DNA from 3 places in the Lysinibacillus sp. NPDC086135 genome. Region 2 is predicted to be linked to each of the others. Evidence: riboswitches for the same ligand, from Rfam matches in the RefSeq annotation. Region 2 holds a riboswitch; each other region holds the start of a gene.

Region 1 (4,273 bases), on a different contig from region 2:
GTAGCTCTCTTGGCATAATAATTGTTCGCGCTATTAAATCACAAATAATCAGCAAAGTTGCCCCATTTAAAAATGATAATGGCAATAAGTGTCGGTGATCAGAACCCCAAACCATTCTCGTCATATGAGGAACGACTAAACCAACAAAGCCAATCGTTCCAGAAACAGCTACCGCAGCTCCTGTCAACATTGATCCACCCACTAAAATAATATATTTACTGCGCTTAACATGAACACCTAAATGCTTCGCGCGTTCTTCACCATATAGCAGAACATTTAACTCGCGTCTTTGTGTCCAAAGCATAATGGTGCCAATTATGACAAACGGGATAATCATCTGAACATAAGGCCAACCACGCATCGATACTGAGCCAAGCAGCCATCCGATAACTTGGCGAAGCTCTTCACCAGATAATGCAATCATTAAAGAAATCAAGGAACCTAAAAATGAACTAAATATAACCCCCGTTAAAATAAGAGTTTCCATTTTTAACGAGTGGTCTACTATTCTAGCAAAGCCCATAACAGCTACCATCGTTAATATGGCACCTATCATACTAAAGGTCGGCAATGTAAAATGACCTACTACAGGTATTGATATACTAAAAAAAATCGTCATAACTGCGCCAACTGATGCACCAGAGGAAACACCTAACGTATAAGGGTCAGCCAAAGGGTTTTTTAATAAGCCTTGAAAAGCTGCCCCTGCAATTGCAAGTGACGCCCCTACAAGCCCTGCAAGCAAAACTCGAGGTAATCGAATTTTCCATAAAATATTGGCGGCTGTTTCATCAGCCGCCTTATTCCACAATACTTCTAGCGGAATATGAACCGAGCCTATCGCCACACCACACCAGATGCTAATGATTAGAAGCGTAATTGCTGTTACATAGGCTACAATTTTTTTACTCATTTAAACGCCTCAGGGTAGACGGCCTTCGCTAATTCCTCAAGACCATCTGCTAAACGAGGACCTTGACGACTTGTTATATTTTCATCCACTTGTACTATGGCTTTATTTTTCACGGCAGAGATTGTCTCAAAGCCTGCACGTTGTGGAATTTTCGTTAAAATATCAGGTACGTAATTATATGCCACAACAATGACATCTGGATTTTTTGCGATAATTTGTTCAGCATCAATTTTATACCAGCTATTTGAATCTGCTGCTACATTTTCGGCATGAATCATTTCTAGCATTTCATTCATAAATGTACCTTTACCAGCTGTATAAATTTCTGGCTCATCAGACGACTCTACAAAGACTTTTTTCGCCTCAACACCGTCAAGTTTTGTTTCAACTTCTTTAACTTTTGCCTTCATATTTGCCACAATTTTTTTAGCCTCTTCTTGTTTTCCTGTTGCACGACCAAGCTGTTCAATTGTTGTGTAAGTTTCATTAAAGTTTTTTGTATCCGCTACAACAAATACTTTTACACCTGCCGCCTCAAGCTGTTCAATAGCTCCTTTTGAATAACCCATACCCGATGCATGCGCAAAAACGATATCTGGCGTTAAAGCAATAATTTTTTCAATATTATAATCCATACCGCCAACCTTTTCTTTTTTAGTAACCTCTGGTGGATAATCGTCATTATCTGTCACACCAACTATTTCATTATTTAAGCCTAGGCCAAATAAAATTTCTGTGTTACTCGGAATGAGTGAGACAATTTTTTCAGGAGGTGCCTCTAGCGTAATATTCTTGCCAGTAGCATCCGTTATCGTCATTGGGAATGTTGCTTGTTCTACTTTTGTTGTCTCTTGTTGCTCAGAAGATGACGGCTTTTCATTTGTCGCCTCTTTTGTATTACATGCAGCAAGTAAGCCAATAGCTAAAAATGCTGATAACCCTATTTTCCAAATTTTCTTCATGTGAATCCTCCTTAGTCTATTTGTGCGTATAGTTTTTATTGTTTTTTTGATTTATCGATACGTTTTAGTTTTTGATCGCCTAACATTTTGGATTTATCGCCCAACTTTTTGAGTTTATCACCTAACATTTTGGATTTATCGCCCATGTTTTCAAATTTATTGACATTCATCTTCCAAAACAAATACCCCTCATCATAAAATAATGAGGGGGTCAAATTTGCACAAAAATACATATACAAAATCCACCATCCTATCCTCGTAGGCTACAACGTGTTTTCTATAAAGGCAGGTCTCCTGGCTCGTGCTCCATACGCTTTTTCAAGCCTTCCCGAAATTTTCAGTGGCGCAGATTGAAAAAACTCACACATACAGTGGCGGGACCGCATCGGAATTACACCGATTTCCCTTTTCACTTTACTAAAGTAAAGAACCTTTATAATATTCAGTTGATTTTATTATACATGAAAATGAAAGAAGTCGCCTCCATTCGAGACGACTTCTAAACAATCAATTATACCTTGGCATAATTGCGTCCGGGATCGGCTTTGTGCTTAGGCCTGCGTGATGCAGGTCAGTTAGCCGTTATCGCATGGATGCGATGATTTTAGGCTAACATCCTATGTGAACTTCTTTCCGATTCCGTGACATTCGCCAGAGGCTTTGGGCCAACGTGATGTTGGTCACTCAGTAGTCGCCACAGGACGTGGCGTTCTTAGACTGAGTTCCTCTATTTCAGCAGGTGTTTGGACACCTGCCGAAATAAGTTAGACTATATCTGAAAAATACTGTACCGTTTTCATTGGTGCACCCATTTCTCGTAATGCCCATGTGTGCTCTAAATAAATATCTGCTAGCTTCTCATATTTGCCGCCGAATCTTTGTGCCCATTCGACAGCTACAACACTTTCATATAAATGTGCCATTTTCTCTGCAACCCTTTTTGCCTCAAACGTTTTCGTTGCATCATCTAAACGGCTAAATGTTTGCAAAGTTGCACCTAGTTTTGCTAATTGCTCCGCTACAATTTCGACTAATGGACTGTCAGGTAGTTTTTCTAGGCGCTCTTCCATGACACGAACAAACAAATCATGCACATGAAACTTATCAACTAAGCGAATGAGCTCTAAAGCTAAAATATTCGCAGTCCCTTCCCACACAGTAAGTACCTGTGCATCTCTTAATAACCTAGGTGTAACAAAATCTTCAATATAGCCGTTTCCGCCATGTAATTCAATGGCTTCACTAGCATAATGTACAGCTTGCTCTGCCGTTTCTTTTTTCATGATCGCAATATACAAGCGGTTTAAAATAATGTCTTCTTTATTCCCTCGCCCACTAGTTACTTTATCGTACAGCTGAATAAGATCAAAAACTGTGGCAACTTCTACATGAAGCTTGGCAGCGAATTTCCCTAGTGTATCCTGAATCATAGGATATTGCGTTAAAGACTTACCAAACGCATAACGATTTGTCACATAATGCTTCGCCTCTAAATATCCACGGCGCATAATACCGATAGAAGCAACCGCATTGCAAATTCTTGATAAATTAAGTGCCTCCAGCATATAATAAATTCCTTTATTCGGATCACCTACGACATAAGCTAGTGCACCATCAAATTCCACCTCACCTGAAGGCACTGCTTTAACGCCAAGTTTATCCTTTAAACGCCGAATGCGTAGGTTATTAACTGTGCCATCCTCATTTCGCCATGGAACTGCAAACAATGTTAAGCCCTTTGAGCCTGCCTGAGCCTCTTCCATGCGCGCCAATACCATGGTTACTCCACACATTCCTGCATTAGATGCAAAATATTTCTCTCCATATAAAAGATACTGATTGCCGTCCTGTCTTGCCTTCACAACATTCGCTCCAACATCAGAGCCACCTTGACGCTCCGTTAAAAACGTGGCCCCCTCATATAGCTCTGTCTCTCCTGTTGCACAAACATGTGGTAAAAAGCGCGCTTTCACCTCATCACTCGCATAATGATCAAGGAGATAAGCCGTTGCCATCGTTAAAGTAACAGGACAGTAAAAGCCTGGCTCAGCATGTGATAGTATATAGCCTTGAGCAAAGCTATAGACATAGTTACCCTTTCTACCTAATTGCGGAATATCCTTATGCACATAGCCAACAATGCCGGTATTGTACGTCTCTTCAATTGTTCTTTTATAGCCATCATTGACCCAAACCTCTGACACTTCTTCACCATAGGCATTATACCTTTGTAATCGAGGTTCACCCTCTCTATCCGTATGCTTGGCTCTCACATCAATATCTCCAGCACAAAGCTCACCAAAATCTGTTAGCTCACGTTTTGCATAGTCCACAAACTCTTTATCTAGCATCATTTCTAAAACTTTATGAAGTGTATCATTTTCGTTAAAAAAGTTTG
Region 2 (4,273 bases):
GAAACTGCTTCACATCATTGCTCATATTAATTTCGAACGGTGTCCAAAAGTTACCGAGCATTTTTTTATACTTAGGATAAGCCCAGCTAAAACGCACATCATCCCAGTTTAAAATGTTAGAAGAGCGCCCGTTGACAATTCCTGTTGAACGGTTCGGTGCATCCTTGTCCATAATTTGTCGTTTTGTAATCGTTGTCATTGTTACTTCCTCCTAGCTCGCGCAAGACTCACATTCTAGCAATTCTACAGACGTTGAGCGCACGTAATAAGTCGTTTTTACACCGCTCGCCCAAGCATTCATATGCAATGCTAGTAAATCTTTCGCCTTAATCGTATTTTGAACATATAAATTAAGTGAAATGCCTTGGTCGATATGACGTGCACGTGCAGCATTTTGCTTGATTGTCCAATTTTGATCGATGAAATAAGCAGATTTATAATACCAAGTCGTTACAGGTGATAAATCTGGTACTGTAACTGGAATTTTATAATCCTTCTTCTCCTCTGAATAACTCTTTTGGAAGATTGGATCAATCGTAGCCGTACTGCCCGCTAAAATGGACGTTGAAGAGTTCGGTGCAACTGCCATTACATAGCCGTTACGCATGCCTTTTTCAGCAACCGCGGCGCGTAAAGCGTTCCATTTATCGCTGTCATAGCCACGTTTGTCAAAATACGCACCCGTATGCCAATCTGAGCCATCAAATAATGGGTAAGCTCCTTTTTCACATGCCAAATCGTTAGAAGCACGAATCGTTAAATACGCAATTTCTTCATATAGCTTGTCCGCAAATTGTACAGCTTCCTCTGACTCCCATTGAATTTCTTTCAGAGCTAATAAATGGTGCCAGCCAAATGTGCCAAGCCCAATACCACGGTAGCGTAGGTTCGTACGCTCTGCTTGTTTTACTGGAATTGTATTTAGCGCAATAACGTTATCTAACATACGTACTTGTACTGGGATTAATCGTTCTAGAACACCGGCCGGTACTGCTCTACCTAAATTAATAGATGATAAGTTACATACAACGAAATCTCCAGGCTTGCGACGTGTTACGATGACATCATCTTCTAGTGTAATAGATTCGAATTCAGTAGCCGACATATTCTGGAAGATTTCTGTACACAGGTTCGAACTGTAAATCATCCCTTCATGCTTATTCGGATTCATACGATTTACTTCATCACGATAGAACATAAACGGCACGCCTGTTTCTAGCTGTGAGCGCATAATACGCTTCATAATATCTATAGCTGGTACGACTTCACGACTTAACAATGGATTCGCGATACATTCCTCATATTTAGTACGGAAAGAACCGTCACCCTTTTTCTCATCGTAGAAATCCTCTAGTGAGTAGCCCATAACCTCTCGTACTTCATGTGGGTCAAATAAGTGCCACTCCCCACGTGCCTCAACAGTTTCCATAAATATATCCGGTAAGCATAGCCCTGTGAAAATATCATGGGCACGCAGACGTTCATCCCCATTGTTTAAGCGTAAATCTAAAAACGTAAAGACGTCTTTATGCCAAACATCTAGATAGACAGCAATAGCTCCTTGTCGTTGCCCAAGCTGATCGACTGAAACCGCCGTATTATTAAGCTGTTTAATCCATGGTAAAACGCCACTTGATGCACCTTTAAAACCTTTAATAGATGAGCCTCGGCTACGAATTTTACCCATATAAACACCAATACCGCCGCCGTATTTCGATAATGTTGCGACATCTGTATTCGTGTCATAAATGCTTTGTAAACTATCATCTACTGTATCGATAAAGCAACTTGATAGCTGTCCATGTGTTTTACCTGCATTCGATAATGTCGGTGTGGCAACAGTCATATATAAATTACTCATTGCCCAATAAGATTCACGGACTTTTTCTAAACGATTTTCTGTTTCATCCTGCATCAGAGTCATCGCAATGACCATCCATCGTTCCTGCGGTAATTCCACTGGTATTTTCGTGTAATCACGGACTACATAGCGGTCCATTAATGTTTTTAAACCAATATACGTAAACAACTCATCTCGACTTGATTCTAGATAAGAAGCGAGTTCCTGAAGCTCCTGCTCACTATATTTTGTTGTTAAACTTTCATGATACAATCCAGCTTCTGTATAGTGTGCTAAATGTTCTGGGAAAACTTTATAAACATCTTTCACTGAAACTCCACGACGCATTGCAAATTGATCATATAGTTTTTCTAAAAAAATTTGAGCTGCGACAAATGTCCAGTATGGCTCCTCCTCATCAATGAGGCTAAGCGTTTGTAAAATCATCGCATCTGCCCATGCTTCAAATGTCGCATTGTCGTTTTTTCGTAGCCATCGATCCGATAATCTTACAAAACTTTCGAGTTCATCCTCTGTGTAGTTTTTCTTGAGCTTAGCAATTTGTTGCTCGATTTGAATTGTCATGTAACATTCTCTCCCTTTCCTTCTCCAGCAACACAAAAAGCGATCACGCAACATTTATCGGTTACGTGATCGCTGTAAAATCGGAAATGGAAATGAAGGACATGCACACAAAGAAGTGAACAAATCTCTCGCCTCCACTTCTCAATCCCCGAAGAATGTGTTGCTGTCTTGAACAACTCGGCAGGTCTCCTGGCTCATGCTTCCTCCAAACGATGGCCTTCCCGTTCTTCACAGTGGCCAATTCATCATTTGTCAGCACTTACAGTTGCGGGGACAGCTTCGGCCTAAGATGACTCTTTTTCCGAATTCCCTTTTAAACCATATTGGTACCGCTCGTCCAAAATACTATATATAGTGTTTTAACTCCTAAACAAATCTAACATATTGTGTTTATTGTTGCAATAGGTGTTTTGCCCCTTGCAAGTTATAAAGTGCTACATTTTCTCGAAACAAGCCCAATTACAATGCAGTTTTACGTAGTTTTTCAAAATTTCTAGGAAATTTTTTTTGTGCTAGCTGCTCTTTTTCTGGCTGAATTCCTAGCAAAACTACTGCACAAGGACCAGCCGATTTCTCGACATCTAACGAACTTTTAACCTGTTGCTCGCCAAAAAGTCGGGTAAATTCGACTTGTAGACCTTTTGATCCAACTGGCCATACTTGCTGTACTATTCCCTCTTTCCACGCCTGAAAAATAGGTTGGAGCTGTGCCACATCTTCAGGCTGTGCAAGGATTTCATTGCCTACAAGCGGTAGTCCATAGGTGTACCAACTAAGCTGTTCATGCTTAGTTGCTGTGCGTTTTTGCTGCTCACCTAGCATCGTTATAGACAAACCTGATTGTAGAGTCGGCATATTGGACTCTGTACTACCGTCTATTTGCGGACAATTAAGACCCGTCTCATCAAAAACCTGCTGAATGCCTGCAACGTAACGAGACCATGCAGCATCCCCTGAAAAATTAGCGAGTATAATATGGCTTGGTAAAGCATTTGCAGCAAGCTGCTCTATAAAAGTAACACGCGCCGTTAAGTATGCCGTTAATTTGTCTGGAGCAGACACAACATCTTGTGGTTTTTCACCAATTGCTGCGGCATTATCAGATGTTGCAATCAACCCACCTATTTTTATTGCATTTCTCAATGTACTCGACCTTCCTTACGCATAAACACTTTAGAGAGAATTGGCATCGCAATGGCAACAATCACTAGATTTATGAGTGTTGCCAATGGAAGACTAGTCAGTGACGCCCAGTAAAATGCAGGACTAATGATAAAGTAAAATGGTAAAGGTGCAACAACACCATTGAAAACAAGTGCCACAGGCCATTTCCAGAAATGCATTCCTTTTTTATGCATTACCCCAAAGACCCATACAACAATAAACATTTCTACTGCGATAATAATATGTAGTGGCCCATATGGAAAGCCAGTAGTTAAGGCTGAGATAAAATGCCCAATGACTCCCGCAACCCCTGCTAATACTGGAGATAAAAATACAACGCTCAACAATGCAGGTGCAGAGTCAAGCGCAGCAGTTGAAATAAATGTTGGTATTTTAATGACTGCACCTACTGCACAAATTGCCGCTACCATGGCAGTGAGCGTCAATTTCATTAATCTTTGTCGATCCATCCCATTTCCTCTTTCCTTTTATATTTGGCTCGTCATGATAACGTAGGTTGATTTCCGTTCCGGTTGGGCGCTTGGTCGCTAACGCTTCACTTTCACGCAGAGCAAAGCTTCCTGGGGGCGTCCGATGAGCCGTTTCGCTTCGCTGCAGGGTCTCATTTGTAACGCTGATCCCCGAGGAGTCGCCCATCCTCCACCCCAATCAACTTATATGCAT
Region 3 (4,273 bases), on a different contig from region 2:
AATGGGCCCTCTTTATCAATGATGCGAATAGCTGATTCATGTGTCGTAATGACAACTTTTTCAATATCATCTAAACGATTTGTCACTTCATGATGTAAATGAACTGCACATTCTGCAGCTGTTTGCGCATGAAATTCAGCCGGGAAAGAAACTTTGAAAAGAACATTCTCCATAACATAAGAGGTAAGCGGTCTTGCAAGCTTTAATTCTTGTTTATTAAAGAGTACGTCTTGGAATCCCCAGCCAGGTGCAGATAAGGCCGTTGCATAACCCATTTCACCTTGCACAGTCATCATGGCTAATTGTACGGCTCTACTTGTCGCATCTCCTGCTGCCCATGATTTTCTTGATCCTGTATTTGGGGCATGGCGGTATGTTCGTAAACTTGAATTATCAATCCAAGCATTTGATAATGCATTGATAATTTCTTGACGAGTTCCACCTAATGCCTTTGTCACAACCGCTGTTGTCGCAATTTTGACATATAATACGTGATCTAAACCAACGCGATTCAGACTATTCTCTAATGCTAATACCCCTTGAATTTCATGGGCTTTAATCATCATTTCTAAAACGTCTTTTATTTTAAGAGGCTCTTTGCCTTCAGCAATACGTACACGACTCAAGTAATCCGCAACTGCTAATATGCCACCTAAATTATCAGAAGGGTGTCCCCATTCAGCCGCAAGCCATGTGTCATTGTAATCTAACCAACGAATCATGCAACCAATATTGAAAGCACCTTTCACTGGATCAAGTACATAGGAAGTTCCTGGAACACGCGTACCATTTGGAACAACCGTACCGGGTACAACTGGTCCAAGTAGTTTCGTACATTCGGGATACTGTAAAGCCAAAATGCCGCAACCTATAGTATCTAATAAAACATAATGTGCTGTTTCGTAGGCTTCTTCACTTGTAATCGTTGTATTTAATACATAATCGGTAATATCAGTTAGTAATTGATCTGTCTTAGATAGTTCATTTGTTTTTATCATCTATATCTTCCCTCCGTTGCATGAATTTGCCATACTAGTATACTGATGGACATTGGTCAGAATGCCCATCAGCTCTATGGCGAGTTGTTAAACTTGATTATACCGACAATTCTTCAAGGTTATGACGCTCGCCAATATAATTGACACGAGGTCTAAATAATCTATTATTGTCATGCTGTTCAATTACATGAGCACATAAGCCGATCGTTCGTGAGCCAAAAAAGATTGGCGTATATATTTCAATTGGCAATCCAAGCATGTAGTACACTGGTGCCGCATAATAATCTAAATTTGGGTATAACCCTTTTTCCTGTACCATCACTTTTTCACCAGCTTCACACATGTGATATAAGCGATGATCTCCTTGCTGCAAACAGAATTTGTGTAAAGCCTCTTTCATAATTTGCGCTCTTGGGTCCATTTTTTTCATATAAACACGATGGCCAAAGCCCATAATCTTTTCTTTATTTTGCAGTTTGTATTTCAGCAATGTTTCAAAGCCTTCTACTGTTTTGGCTTCAAGAAGCATATACATCACTGCCTCGTTTGCCCCACCATGTAAATTACCTTTCAATGATGCGACCGCGCCAGTTAAAGCACCATACAAATCAGATTGTGTTGAGGCAATAACACGAGCCGTAAACGTCGAATTTGGCATCTCATGTTCACTATATAAAACGAGTGATTGATCAAAAATTTCTTCTTCTAAAGCAGTTGGTTTTCTGCCAGTTATCATGTAATAAAAATTAGCACTATAGGAAAGCTGGTTATCAGGCTCCACGACATCTTGACCATTTAATACACGGTAGCTATTCGCTACAATATTTGGCATACCACCTAAAAGTCTATATGCTCGCGACAAATTCATTTCAGTAGAACGATCATTGATTTGCTGATCATAGCCTGCTAACACCGAAATGCCTGTTCTAAGCCCATCCATAGCATGCGTCCCATCAGGTAATAACTTGAAAATTTGAAAAATTTCTTGTGGAACCTGGTAATTGGATTTCAATTTAACCTGTAAATTAGCTCGTTGCTCGGTAGTTGGTATTTCTCCATGCAACATTAAGTAGACAATGTCTAAATACGAATATCTTTGTGATAGCTCAATCAAATCATAGCCTCGAATCACAATCTGACTTCCTACAGTGTCTAAAAAAGATAGCTTTGTTTCAGCGGCAATGATTCCATCGAGACCTGGTGAATAATTTAACTCCATTCATTACAACCCCTTTGTTTAATTATTCTTGTAAGCGTTACCATTAAAACACGAAAGAACAACAAAAAAACAACTTCTACCCCTTTGAGAAGTTGTTAATCTACAAAAGCATGATAGAGCAAATAAACAGTGAATTTACATGAATTCACAAAGATCATGTAGTAGCTAACACCTCCCTATCCTCGTAGGTCAATTGATGCTTATTTAGTGGCAGGTCTCCTGACTTATGATCAACGCTACAATAACACCTTCCCATTTTGACAAACAAAACAGTGGCCTTGTTATTGAACTCCTAAATACAGTTGCGGGACAGTGTTGGACTCTCACCAACTTCCCTTTTAATCAAATGGAAACAACTCCATTTGAACCACCAAAATTTAGCATATTCAATTTGTCATTTTACCTTAACATAGAGTTTTTAAAACAAGCAATATAGGTAAAATTCGGAAGAGACAGACTATCATTAACTATTTTTCTTTTTTGGTGAACTATTCTACATTTTTTAGCAATATTTCGTATAAAAAAGATTTTTAAAAGGATCCCGCCGAACCGGCATTAGAGAGGTTACTTTAAAAGAAAGGCGATCTCTTTTAAATTTGAGCTTTATTAATCGTGAGAAATTTGGGTACATTTAGGAATTACGAAAATTTATAGGCAGTAGTCCGATTATAAGTGTTGGAGCAACGATTCTTGTGCTGAATGATGAAAGGCAAATTCTCTTGATATAACGAATCAGGGGTTATCTGAAGGCCTAAACAAACTATTGAGGAAGTATCAATTTGTTTTAGTGATATTGTGAGTTCTCTTCCTGTTTGGTTACTAAAAACGCCAGGATCAATGATTTACCAATGATCCTGGCGTTTCGTTTTTCTATTGACCTATGCCGGTTTTATATTTGTGTTCAGCAACTTCGTTTATTGTTCCTATATGGACGACTAGCTTGCGATACATCATTTAAAGAAAATAGGAATTGTTATGAATGCTATTAGTTTATTCATTTTTTTATCTCTCTTATGAATAAGTAAGTTAGAAAGTTGTTCACTAGATGGATGAATATATTAAGTTATTCTTTCATTTGAAAACTAGTGCAAATGATTTGTTGTTCGTTTTACAAATAATGCTAATACAGACCGATTACTGCCACAATCACAATAGTGCCGAATGTAAATTGTGTACCTACTGCAACTAGAGTTTCAGGGCTTGCTTTTGAATGCTCTACTGTAAAGCGGTGTTGTCCTGTTGTCATAAGTGTAATGGCTAATGCGGTACCTGCTGCACCTGCAATTTGCTGAAGTGTGTTTATGACAGCGGAACCATGAGAATACAACTGTTTTGGTAAATCATTAAGTGAGTTTGTTTGCGCCGGTATAATAGTTGTTGAGACACCTACGTAGAAAATCATACATGAAACTATGATTAACCAAAGTGGTGTTGTGGCACTAATGACAAAGGATAATATACTCGTTGAAATAACTAAGCATAAGAAACCAAAACGTAAGTAAAATTTTGGACCAACACGATCAAACGTTTTTCCGACAATTGGAGCAAAGACGGCATTTAATATGTTTCCTAATAACATCGCAAACCCAGCATTCGTTGCTGAAAGTAATAATGATCCTTTTAAATACAGTGGCATAAGAATCGCAATGGCTAACAGTAATGCGAATACAATAAATATTAAAACTGAACCAATAGCGAAATTACGATATTTGAAAACATGTAAATCAATCATCGGATGCTTACTTGTAAATTGACGCCATATGAAAAATAAAAGAGCTACAATGCCCACTACTATTATGATTGTTGCCAATGTAGAATCTTTCTGAAATAGTACTTAGTCCATAAATAATACTACCAAATGCAATTGTTGAAAGAACGATAGATAAATAATCGATTTTCGGTTTTGTTAGCGTTGAGACATTGTACACTTTTGGCATAAAAGTGAAGAAAATAATGATATATAGGGCAATGCTTATCCAGAAAATATAATGCCAGCTAGATATATCGACGATAATACCAGCGATTGTTGGCCCAGTTGCTGGAGCAAGTGTAATGA

What was found. Region 2 has a riboswitch for cobalamin ahead of ACIPKN_RS04855 (ribonucleoside-diphosphate reductase subunit alpha). Riboswitches for the same ligand answer to the same signal wherever they lie in the genome.
Region 1: linked by a shared signal. The riboswitch ahead of ACIPKN_RS10940 (hypothetical protein) and the one ahead of ACIPKN_RS04855 (ribonucleoside-diphosphate reductase subunit alpha) in region 2 are both predicted to bind cobalamin.
Region 3: linked by a shared signal. The riboswitch ahead of mmgD (citrate synthase) and the one ahead of ACIPKN_RS04855 (ribonucleoside-diphosphate reductase subunit alpha) in region 2 are both predicted to bind cobalamin.

The regions. Positions count from the first base shown of each region.
Region 1 covers NZ_JBIVCA010000007.1:17,125-21,397, reverse strand. The annotation lists gene ACIPKN_RS10950 (FecCD family ABC transporter permease) at 1-913, opposite strand, end outside; gene ACIPKN_RS10945 (ABC transporter substrate-binding protein) at 910-1,875, opposite strand; gene ACIPKN_RS10940 (hypothetical protein) at 1,911-2,114, opposite strand; cobalamin riboswitch at 2,143-2,325, opposite strand; gene ACIPKN_RS10935 (acyl-CoA dehydrogenase family protein) at 2,640-4,273, opposite strand, start outside.
Region 2 covers NZ_JBIVCA010000002.1:352,415-356,687, forward strand. The annotation lists gene ACIPKN_RS04850 (ribonucleotide-diphosphate reductase subunit beta) at 1-199, opposite strand, end outside; gene ACIPKN_RS04855 (ribonucleoside-diphosphate reductase subunit alpha) at 212-2,425, opposite strand; cobalamin riboswitch at 2,587-2,774, opposite strand; gene ACIPKN_RS04860 (hypothetical protein) at 2,885-3,568, opposite strand; gene ACIPKN_RS04865 (ECF transporter S component) at 3,565-4,059, opposite strand.
Region 3 covers NZ_JBIVCA010000013.1:112,204-116,476, reverse strand. The annotation lists gene prpD (2-methylcitrate dehydratase) at 1-998, opposite strand, end outside; gene mmgD (citrate synthase) at 1,096-2,217, opposite strand; cobalamin riboswitch at 2,410-2,604, opposite strand; gene ACIPKN_RS17290 (MFS transporter) at 3,338-4,027, opposite strand; gene ACIPKN_RS17285 (efflux MFS transporter permease) at 3,957-4,273, opposite strand, start outside.